DNA from 3 places in the Hymenobacter arcticus genome. Region 2 is predicted to be linked to each of the others. Evidence: riboswitches for the same ligand, from Rfam matches in the RefSeq annotation. Region 2 holds a riboswitch; each other region holds the start of a gene.

Region 1 (3,707 bases), on a different contig from region 2:
AGCTGTTTGTGGCGCTGGCCCCACCCTTCCCCAAGCTGAATCTCATTCGCTACGACGGCTCCAACACCGGCGACACGGTGATTATCGAGCTGCAAGCCGGCCCCAAGCGCTGGCGCTGGACCTCCCTCATCACCGACAACGGCCAGCTGCCCGACGGCACCCACTACTTCGTGGACGAAGGCCAGGTAGTGCCCGCCCCGCTACGGCAGTGGCGGCACCGCCACCTCATTCAGCCCGCCCCCGGCGGCGGCAGCCTCATCGTGGAGGATATCACCTTCAGCACCGGCCGCCGCTGGCTCGACTTCCTGATTTATCCCGCCATGTGGGCGCAGTTCCGGCTACGCGGGCCGGTGTATAGGAGGTGGTTTAAGTAGCACCCGCAAGCTTGTCATTGCGAGGAGGAACGACGAAGCAATCGCATTCGAACGACACCCGAGCAGCCCGTTCTGGTGCGATTGCTTCGCAGGCTCGCCATGACAGACGACCTTTGTACTAATTAGCAACACTCAAGTACCAAGCTCATGCCCGCCACCATCGTCCTCAAAAACGGAAAAGACCACTCCCTGCGCCGCCGCCACCCCTGGGTATTTTCGGGGGCCATTGCCCGCGCCCTGGGCGAGCCGGCCGAGGGCGCGGCCGTGCGCGTAGAGACCCAGGCGGGTGAATTACTGGGCGTGGGCCACTACTCGGGCAGCGGCTCCATCGCGGTGCGCATGCTGGATTTTGGGCCGGAAGCGGAAATGCCAACCGCTGATTTCTGGGTGAAGCGCCTGGCCAATGCCTACGCGCTGCGCCAGCGCCTAGCCCTCACGGGCACGGCCGATACCAACGTTTTCCGGCTGGTGCACGCCGAGGGCGACGGCCTACCGGGCCTCATCATCGACGTGTATGGCGACGTGGCCGTGGTGCAGGCGCACAGCGTGGGCATGTACCGCGCCCGCCCCGAAATAGCTGATGCCCTGCAAGTTGTGTTTGGCGACAAGCTGCGCGCCATCTACGACAAGAGCGCCGAAACCACGCCCGGCCACGCCGTAGGCGACAACAAGAATGGCTACCTCTTCGGTGAAAGCACCGGCCAAGAGCACTTGGTGCACGAAAACGGCCACCAGTTTGCCGTGGACTGGGAAACGGGCCAGAAAACCGGTTTCTTCATCGACCAGCGCGACAACCGCGCCCTGCTGGCCCGCTACTCGCCCGGTCGCCGCGTGCTCAATACGTTTTGCTACACCGGCGGCTTCTCGGTGTACGCCCTCGAAGCCGGCGCCGAGTTGGTGCACTCCGTCGATAGCAGTAAGAAAGCTATTGCTTTAACTGAGCGCAATGCCGAGCTTTCGCACCACGCTGACCGCCACGCCGCCTACCCCGACGACGTGCTCACCTTCCTCAAAAGCCACTCGGCCGAGTACGACCTGCTGGTGCTCGACCCGCCCGCGTTTGCTAAGCACCTCAGCGCCCGCCACGCCGCCCTCATGGGCTACAAGCGCCTCAACGCGGCCGGCATTGCCCACCTCGCACCGGGCGGTCTGCTGTTCACGTTCTCGTGCTCGCAAGTAGTTAGCCCTGAGTTGTTTGAGGGCGCCGTACTGGCCGCCGCTATTGAGGCTGGCCGGCCGGCGCGCATCCTGCACCGCCTCACCCAGCCCGCCGACCACCCGGTAAGCCTCTTTCACCCCGAGGGCGCGTACTTGAAGGGCCTGGTGCTGGCTGTGGAGTAACTCGCAGAAAATCAGAACGTCATGCTGAACGCAGTGAAGCACCTCGCTCGCGCCGCTGGATTAATAACTCTAGCGGCGTAAGCGAGGTGCTTCACTGCGTTCAGCATGACGTTTTTTTTACCCACACTTTACACTGTCGCTTCCACCGGCCTAAGTGGCGTGGGGCGGCGCTGGTCGTCCACGGCCACGAACGTGAACGAGCCAGTCACGGCTAGCAGCCGACCCTCCGCGTACATCTGCTCTACAAATAGCTCGACGCGCACTTGCAGGCTAGTACGGCCCACATGCACCACATTACCAATGAGTTCGACCAGCGTGCCGCCGGGGATGGGGTGCGTAAAATCCACTTTATCGGAGGATACCGTCACCATTTTGAGGCGCGAAAAGCGGGTAGCCGTGATGAAGGCCACCTCGTCCATCAGCATGAGCGTGGCCCCGCCGAAGAGCGTGTCGTAGTGGTTAGTCGTGTTCGGAAATACGGCTTTGAAGATGCGCGTTTCGGCGCGGGCAATCTGGTCGGCGAGGGCTATCATAGGGCTGAAAAGAAAAAATGACGCGTCCACGGCGCTCGTTTTTTCATCTTCTCCCAACTTGCTAAAGCACTCATTCAGACCCAGCTACGCCCGCCCCGGCCACCGCACACGCAATAGCCGGGCCGCCAGCGTGCCAAACCTGATGCGGAGCCCCAAAGCGCGGAGGAAGCATCAAATGGCGGCCGGCAGGTCTCCTGACTTTGTACCATGCCACCCCCTCCTTCTCGGCCGAAGCCAATGGAAACTTGCGGGGTGGCACTGGGTGGGTACTTACAGTAGCGCGTCTGTGCGGGAGTTTCACCCGCTTCCCTTTTCATTCCGATGGCCCAGGCGGGCAGTCGAAAACCGGCCGCTGGTTGATTTATAAAAAATCGAAGCAGCAGTAAACCGCCGCGAAGGTAGCGCGTATTTTCGGCGGGCCGAGGCAAACTTATCACCCCGGACTAGCGGTTAGCAGCGTAGTGTTTACGAAAAAGAAACTTTCGCCCACCCGTCAGCCCGTGGCCATTATTGGGGCGGGCGTGGCGGGGCTGGCCGCCGCGGCGCGGCTAGCGGTGGCCGGGCACCCGGTCACGGTATTTGAGGCCAGCAGTTCGTTTGGGGGCAAAATGCACCAGTTTGAACTGCCCGGCGGCTACCGCTTCGACGCGGGGCCGTCGCTGTTCACGCTGCCGCAGCTGGTGGACGATGTCTTCCGGCTGGCCCACTGCGACCCGGCCGACTACTTCCGCTACGAGCGCCTCGACCCCATCACCAACTACTTCTTTGCCGACGGCACGCGCCTCACCGCCTGGGCCGACGCGGCGAAGTTTGCCGCCGAGGTCGAGCAAAAGCTGGGTACACCGGCCGCCGCCGTGGCGCAGTTTCTGGCCCGTAGCGGCCGGGCCTACAATGCCACGGCGGGCACCTTTTTGCACAAGTCGCTGCATAAAGCGGGCACCTACCTCAGCTCCGAAACGCTGAAGGCCGTGGCCGCCCTGCCCAGCCTGGGCCTCACCGGCACCATGCACGCCCGCCACGAAAAGGCCTTTGGTCAGGACGCGCGCTTAGTGCAACTCTTTGACCGTTACGCTACTTACAATGGCTCCGACCCCTACCAGGCCCCGGCCACGCTTTCGCTCATTCCGCACCTGGAGCACGGCATTGGCGCGTTTTACCCCGAGGGTGGCATCTACGCCATTGCCAGCAGCCTGCACCGGCTGGCCGAGGAGTTTGGGGTGAAATTTCGGTTCAACGAGCCGGTGCGCGAGATTCTCACGGCCGGCCCCCTCATCACCGGCCTGCGCACCGACCTCGATATTTACGACTTCACGCAGGTGGTCAGCAACATGGACGTGGTGCCCACCTACCGCCGCCTGCTACCCAGCCAGCCAGCCCCCGAGCGCACCCTGAGCCAGCCGCGCTCATCGTCGGCACTCATTTTTTACTGGGGCATAGCCCGCGAATTTGCAGAGCTAGA
Region 2 (3,707 bases):
CAGATACCCTGATTATTAGGTATCCACTGCACCCAGTCGTCCACGAGCTGGTGGAAGGCGGTGGCTTCGAACAGCAGGCTGGCCCGCGAGCCGAGGGGGTAGCGCAGCTGCGCGCCCGCCTCATAGCCCCAGCCGGTTTCGGGGCGCAGGTCGGGGTTGCCGCCGGGCCGCCAGTAGCGCTCATTAAGCGTGGGCGCGCGGTAGCTGCGCGAGGCGCTGGCCTTGAGCGTGAGCACCGAGTGGGTTGAGTCAGTGAGGGCGGTTTGGCGGCCTAGCCAGTCCCACTCCACGCCCACGGTGGGCGTGAGTGGGGTCGCCCCGCCGGGCAAAAGCGCCTGGCGCAGGTTGCCCGACAGCCGCAGGCCGGGGCGCGGGTCGTAGCGCAGGAGGGCAAAGGCGGCGGCCCGGTTTTCAGATACGGCGGTGGGGCCGTAGCCATCGATGGCCGCGGCAAAATGCTGGGCCTCAGCGCCCACGCGCAGGCTGCCGCGCTCACCCAGCGCGGCGGTGTGCTCGGCCTGGACCTGGGTGGTGCGCATGCGCGAGCGGCTGATGGCGCCGCCATCCTGGTAGTCGAGCACGTCCTCAAACCACGCCCCGCGCACCGACCACTGCCGCCGGGCCGAAGCCAGGTGCCGGTAGCCCAGCAGCAGGCGGCGGCTCTGGTCAAACTCCCGGGTTTGGGTGGGCGCGGCGTACACGCTGGGCATGATGTCGCGGTCGGTGTCGGTGAGCCAGGCGGTAGCCGTGAGCTCGCCGGCCGCGCCCAGGCGCAGGGCCACGTCCTGGCTCAGGCTCCACTGGTGGTGCAGCACCGCGTTGGTGAGGCGGTAGCGCGCCGTTCCCCGCGCCTCTTGCAGGGTGTAGGGGTAGTCGTTTTGGGCGGTGCGCCAGCTGGCGGTGGTGCGGGCCGCCACGCGGGCCGTAGCCCCGCGCACCGCCAGGCTGCCGCCGCGCAGGCCAAAGCTGCCCGCATCAGCTTGCAGGCTGCCGCGCAGGCCGGGCTGCCAGTCGGTTTCGGTATCGAGCAGCACCACCCCGCCAATGGCCCCGCTGCCGTAGAGCGCCGCCGCCGGCCCCGGCTGCACCGCAATGCTAGTAGCCGCGCCCACCGGCAAAATGGCAAAATCGGCCTCGCCCAGCGATGGAATATTGATATTAAACCCCTGCCACAGCACTGCCGTGTGGCGCGAAGCCGTGCCTCGCAGCGCAATGGAAGCCAGCTGCCCCGGCCCGTAGTTCTTGAAATACAGCGGTGTGCGCTCCTCCAGCAGCTCCACCAGGGTGCCGCCCCGGTATTGCGCCAGGGCCAGCGAATCGAGCACCACCTGCCGGCTGCCCACGGCAAAGCGACTGGGCCGCACGGCCTGCACCCGCACCTCGGCCAGCCGGTGGCGGCGGGTGCTCAGCAGCGTGTCGGGGCGCGGGGCCGGGGTGGTTTGGGCGTGCGCGGTGGGGCCGGCGGCCAGCAGCGCCGCCAAGAGGGCGCTGGGTAGCCGCCAGCCGCGGGGGCTGGGAAAAGGAGCGTTGGAAAGGAGCGAAATCAACACGAACTAAATTTTCAAGCGAAAATTCAGCTCAAAACCTTCACGAAGCTTACCGGCCGAAGCCAGAAAACACGCTGGGGCTGAGGCTGAAAGCAGCTGCCGGGTAGCGGTTCGGGTGAACCGGGTGGGGCGGGTGCTCTCATTCTCCGCTCGTCCTCCGCGAGCGCTGAACCTGGTAATGCCCTGGCAGGTCTCCTGGCTTGCGCTGCCGGGTGGGCGGCCTTCCCACTAGCCTGATTATCAGCTGATAACCAAGGCCGGCAGTGGCTTGGGGTGCCCACCCCGATGTAGCGCGTACAGTTGCGGGGACAGCTCCGGCCTTGAACCGGATTCCCTTTTCAACCTCGCTCCGTGGGTAGGAGTCTGGTCACCGTGGCAAGGGCAAAGGTACAATACTTTGCGGGCACGCGTGTGGCCCCTGCCAGACGCATCAAAACCGTCTGCCATGGCGAGCGTAACGAAGTGGAGCGCGGCAATCGCCCCAGAACGAAGTACACCTAAGTCGTTCAGGTGCGATTGCCGCGCTCCACTTCGTTACGCTCGCCATGACAGTTATTTCAGACAAAAACGTGCTCCCCCTGGCCTTCTTCCAGCGCTCCGATGTACTCACCATTGCCCGCGAACTGCTGGGTAAGGTGGTATGTACCGAAATCGATGGCGAGCTGACCACCGGCCGCATCGTCGAAACGGAGGCCTACCGGCACGAGGGCGACCCCAGCATTACGCTGCATTTGCAGCGCAAGGCCCGGCAGGCGCAGGCCCTGTACCAGCCCGGCGGCCACGCCTACCTCTACACCGTGTACCGGGTGCACACCCTATTCAACCTCACTGCGAATGATGCGGCGCACCCCGATGCGGTGCTTATTCGGGCCATAGAACCACTTGAGGGACAAGAGATTATGCTGCGCCGCCGCGGCCTGCCCAAGCTGGCCCGCAACCTCACCGCCGGCCCCGGCGTGCTCAGCCAGGCGCTAGGCCTCACGCCGGCCCTCAACGGCGAGTTGCTCAGCGGCCCCCGCATCTGGATAGAAGATGCCGGCGAAGTACTTGCTGATGAGCAGGTTATCGCCAGCTCGCGCGTAGGGCTGGAGTACGCTGGCGATGAAGCCGTGGCCCTGCCCTGGCGCTTTCGGGTGAAAGACAGCAAGTGGACGAGTCCAGCCAAGTGACTTTCATTTAATAGTTATCAATTAACATTTAATAGTGCTTCTTAACACACTAGGCGAGTGGAAAAGCTGTTAAATGTTAATTGATAACTGTTAAATGACAAGGTGGTGGCGCTCGTCCTTCACGGCGTTGTGGATATCCCACACGATTTCCTGCTCGAAGGGGTGGCGGCGCACGGGGCACTCGGGCATGTGGCACAGCGAGCAGGCGGCAAACGAGCAGGGGTCGGCGTGCACAAACATCTCGATTTCGACGGCGGCGAAGCGGGCCCGAATCAGCTCCTCAATCTCGTGCAGCTCGGTGTGCACCTTCTCCAGCGAGAAATAATAGGGCATCTGCATGTGGCAGTCGATGTGCAGGTTGGCGCCGTAGCGCTGCACGCGCAGGTTGTGCACGTCAATCCAGGCGGGGCGGCGCAGGCGCTGTAGCTCGGCAATGACTTCGGCCACGGTACTGATGTCGCTCTCGTCCATGAGGCCGCCCACGGCGCTGCGCAGCATCTTGTAGCCGTTGTAGAGGATGAAGCCGCCCAGCGCCAGCGCCGCGCCCGCATCAAACTGAATAATGCCCGTGAAGTGCACCAGCACCAGCGCCGCCGACGACACAATGCTCGTGAGCGCGTCGATGTAGAGGTGCTGCCCATCGCCCACCAGCGCCACCGACTGCACCCGCCGCCCGGCGCGAATCAGCCACATGCCCAGGCCAAAATTGACCACTGCTGTGCTGGCCAGCAGCGCCACGCCCCAGTCGGGCTGCGCCACCGGGTGCGGGTGCAGAAAGCCCAGCGTGGCGCTGTAAAGGATGAAAACGCCCGCAATAAAGATGAGCGCGCCCTCGAAGCCGATGCTCAAATATTCGACCTTGCCGTGGCCGTAGGGGTGGTTTTCGTCCTTGGGCAAGTCGGCCAGGTAGAGGCTATACAGCGCAAAGCCGCTGGTAAACACGTTGATAATGCTCTCCAGCGCATCCGTAAGCACCACCTGCGAGTGGGTA
Region 3 (3,707 bases), on a different contig from region 2:
AGGGGCCCGCCACCAGCCGGGGTGCACCTTTGCGCCCGGCGTAGCCTATTGTCAGGGCGTCGGCAGTTACTACCGGGGTAGGGGCGGCGGGGAGTGGGGTGGCGCTCATGCGGCAGACCGAATGGGGCGGCGCAGCACCACCCACAGTACCACGGGCGCGCCCAGCAGCGAGGTTACTACGTTGATGGGCAGCGTTATCTGGCTGCCGGGCAGCTGGGCTAGGCAGTCGCAGGCCAGCACCAGGGCCGCGCCCAGCAGGCAGGCCCCGGGCAGCAGCAAGCGATGGTCGGCGGTACCCAGCAGGGCGCGGGTGAGGTGGGGCACAGCGATACCCACAAACCCAATGGGCCCGCAAAAAGCCGTGATGCTACCCGCTAATAAGCTTGTGCTCAGAATAATAAGCGTGCGCGAGCGGCGCACGCGCAAGCCCAGGCTGCGGGCGTAGTTTTCGCCCAGCAGCAAGGCATTCAGCGGCTTGGCCGAGGCCATGGCTAGTACCAAGCCGGCCCCAACCACCGTGGCTAGCACCGTCAGGTGCGGCCCCGTGACGCCGCCCAGCGCCCCAAACGTCCAGAGTAAATACTCCTGAATTTGCTCGGGGGCGCTGAAATACTGCCATAGGCTGACGATGGCCCCGGTCACGCTGGCCACCATCAGGCCCACAATGAGCAGCACCACATTGTCGCACACCCGCGCCGCCAGGGTTAGCACCAGGGACATTACCAGGGCCGCGCCGGCCGTGGCCGCCAGCACCAGCGCCCAGCTGCCGGCCAGCCCCAGCTGCCGCACGGCCAGGGCACTCGTCACGCCGCCGCCCGTGAGCATTACCAGGGCCACGCCCAGCCCCGCGCCCGCCGTGAGGCCCAGCGCCGACGGCCCGGCCAGCGGGTTGCGGAAGAGCGTCTGCATCTGCAAGCCGCTCACGGCCAGACCACTACCTACGGCTAGCGCCGTAAGTGCTTTGGGCAGCCTGATTTGATGCACAATGAAAGCCGTGGCCGTGTCGGCCGCCGGACCGTAGCCCAGCAGGTGGCGCGCCACCGTGCCCACCGGAATGCGCACCGGCCCCAGCGCCACATCGAGCACGAAGGCCACCACAACCAGCACAACCAGCAGCAGGAGCCCCTGCACCAGCCGGGGGCCGGGCCGCGCAGCGGGGCCCGGTGCAAGCGAGGGCTGGCTCATCGCAGTGGTTGGTAATAGCGGAGCGTCCAGGTGGGCAGCAGCTCGGGGTGTAGAATGTGGAGCAGGTCGGCCAGTAGCAGGTCGGGGTGCATGGCCCCCGATTCCCAGTAGTCGTTGGAGCCCTGGGCGTTGGTACGCAGGGTGTTATTGAAAATCCGGTTGTTCCGGACGGGGGCGAAAGCGGCGTAGCGGGCATCCTGCGCCAGCAGGCCGGCTTTGGAGGTAAGCGTGCCAATGTGCAGCCAGTAGTCGGCCGCCAGCGCCACCGGGGCTACTGCCTCAAACGACAAGGCTACGCTGCCACCGGGGGCCTTGGTGCGGTCCCAGTGGTAGGTGGCACCCGCGTCGCGCAGAAACTGGGCCATGTAGCTATCCGCATCGGGCACGTACCACACGTCTTTAAAGGGCAGGCCGACCACTACGCTGGGTTGCCGGGTGGCCTGCTTGCCCAGCGCGGCCAGGCGCTGGTACTCGCGGGCCACGGCGTCGAACTTTTGGTTGACCACGACTTCCTTGTTGAGCAGGGCGGCCAGCACTTTCACCCACTCGGCGCGGGCCAGGGGCGTGGTCTCGACCCACTCCGAATTGATAATGACCGGGATACCCGCCGCGTGCAGGGTTTGAAATTGGTCGGCGCGCTCGCCGGGCCAGCCGGTGGTCATTACCAGGTCGGGGTGGTGGGCCACCAGCAGCTCGTTGTTCAGCTCCTTGCCCTGGCCTACCTCGTAGAGCTGGCCGGTGGCAATGCGCTGCCGCACCCGCGCCGCCGACACGTACTGCAAGCTGCCCACGCCCACCAGCACATCGGCGGCCCCCAGAAAATCGGCCAGCGCCACGTGCATCGACGACAAGCCTACGAGGCTGCGAATCGGCGTTTCGATAACCTGCGCATCGGGGTAGCCGGCCGGGCGCGCGGCCCCGCGCGGCACCAGCAGGTAGCGCCTGGCCGTGGCCGCCGGCTCGGTGGGGATTTGAATGGTGATTACCTTGTAGTTACCCGCGTACGCCAGGCGAAAGCCCTTGGCGTATTGCACCGAGGTGCGCCCGGGCGCCGGGGCCGGGCGGGCGGGCACGGCGGGGCGAGCTACTGGCACCGCCGTGCCCGCCCGGGCGGGCCGCACTTGCCCCAGCCCAACCAGGTGGCTCGTTAGCAAAGTAGCTAGTAAACAACTAGTTCGCCAGGTAAAAAAAGGGGAAGCTAGGCCCCCGGCGCGGCCGGGGGTAGGCGAGGAGTGGGGCATGGTACGGCGCGCTTTTCTACCGAAAGCGGTGGGTGAAGGAGGCAACGGCAGGTCTTCTGACTTCCCCCCGGCCGATGGCCTTCCCATTCCCGCAAGAACAGTGGCGCCACGTATCGGCCGGTTGGCAACTGGGGTCACAGCAGCGGCGACTGTCTCGGTTTCGCACCGAATTCCCTTTTAAAGCCGCCCCGCACCGCGGAAGCGACTACCCTTGCTCGGTTGCAAAGGTAGCACTGCCCGCCAGTGGCTGGCCCCTTGGCCCCAGGGCTGCCCGCGCCACCGTTCGGCCCCGCGGCCTACAAGTGGTCGAGGCGCCCGCCATCCACGCGCATCTCGGCGCCCTGCACAAAGGCGGCATCGTCGGAGGCGAGGTAGGCCACGGCGGCGGCCACGTCTTCGGGCTTGCCCACGTCGCTGGGGTTGATTTTTTCGACGCCCGACTTCACGTTGGGGTTGTTCCAGAGCATGGGCGTGTCGATGGCCCCCGGCAGCACTACGTTGGTACGCAGGCCTTTGGGCTTGCCCTCAATCACCGATGAGCGGGTGAGCGACAGTACGGCGGCCTTGGCGGCGGCGTAGGGGGCCACCAGCGCCTCGGTGGCCACGGCGTGGATGCTGGCTACGTTCACGATGTTGCCGCCCGGCTTCATGTGCAAAAACGCCTGCTTGGTGAAGTAAAACGCGCCCAGCAAGTCCACGCCCAGCACACGCAGCCAGTCGTCGCCGGTGAGTTCTTCGAGGGGCTTAAAATGCATGAGGCCCGCGTTATTCACCACCACGTCGAGGCGGCCAAACTTGGTGAGCGTGGCGGCCACGGTAGCAATTACCTGGTCTTCCTGGGCTACGTTGCAGAGGCTGGTGAGCACGTCGGGCGCGCCGGCATCTTTCAGCACGGGGGCGGCCTGGTCGAGGTTGGCCTGGTTGATATCGGCCAGCACGAGGCGGGCGCCTTCCGAAGCCAGGCGCTTGGCAATGGCCAGGCCGATGCCGCTGGCCCCACCCGTAATTATGACTACTTTATCCTGGAAACGCATGATGTAGAGCGGTGTAGCGTGGACTCTGCGAGTCCGCGCGTGGGAACGTTAGGGTAAGAGATTGGCAAGTGGCGCAACGCGCGGACTCGCAGAGTCCACGCTACCTCCTTACTTAATGGTTGGCTTGCAGCGGCGCGTTGGCGGTGGTGGTAGAGGGCTGGGCCTGGGCCTGCTGGCTGGCCTCTTTTTGCTGCCGGGCCCAGGCGGCGTTGCTTTCCTGGGGCATGATGAGGGGCACTTGCAGGCA

The links. Region 2 has a riboswitch for cobalamin ahead of ACYVGC_RS06130 (TonB-dependent receptor). Riboswitches for the same ligand answer to the same signal wherever they lie in the genome.
Region 1: linked by a shared signal. The riboswitch ahead of ACYVGC_RS15525 (acyl-CoA thioesterase) and the one ahead of ACYVGC_RS06130 (TonB-dependent receptor) in region 2 are both predicted to bind cobalamin.
Region 3: linked by a shared signal. The riboswitch ahead of ACYVGC_RS06660 (TroA family protein) and the one ahead of ACYVGC_RS06130 (TonB-dependent receptor) in region 2 are both predicted to bind cobalamin.

What each region holds. Positions count from the first base shown of each region.
Region 1 covers NZ_BAAGXF010000009.1:46,223-49,929, reverse strand. Annotated here, with positions in the region: gene ACYVGC_RS15535 (SRPBCC family protein) at 1-374, shown strand, start outside; gene ACYVGC_RS15530 (class I SAM-dependent rRNA methyltransferase) at 522-1,715, shown strand; gene ACYVGC_RS15525 (acyl-CoA thioesterase) at 1,844-2,248, opposite strand; cobalamin riboswitch at 2,416-2,613, opposite strand; gene crtD (phytoene desaturase family protein) at 2,710-3,707, shown strand, end outside.
Region 2 covers NZ_BAAGXF010000002.1:598,339-602,045, forward strand. Annotated here, with positions in the region: gene ACYVGC_RS06130 (TonB-dependent receptor) at 1-1,550, opposite strand, end outside; cobalamin riboswitch at 1,716-1,937, opposite strand; gene ACYVGC_RS06135 (DNA-3-methyladenine glycosylase) at 2,093-2,716, shown strand; gene ACYVGC_RS06140 (cation diffusion facilitator family transporter) at 2,807-3,707, opposite strand, start outside.
Region 3 covers NZ_BAAGXF010000003.1:45,513-49,219, forward strand. Annotated here, with positions in the region: gene ACYVGC_RS06650 (ABC transporter ATP-binding protein) at 1-109, opposite strand, end outside; gene ACYVGC_RS06655 (iron chelate uptake ABC transporter family permease subunit) at 106-1,185, opposite strand; gene ACYVGC_RS06660 (TroA family protein) at 1,182-2,339, opposite strand; cobalamin riboswitch at 2,456-2,654, opposite strand; gene ACYVGC_RS06665 (SDR family NAD(P)-dependent oxidoreductase) at 2,723-3,460, opposite strand; gene ACYVGC_RS06670 (glycoside hydrolase family 1 protein) at 3,573-3,707, opposite strand, start outside.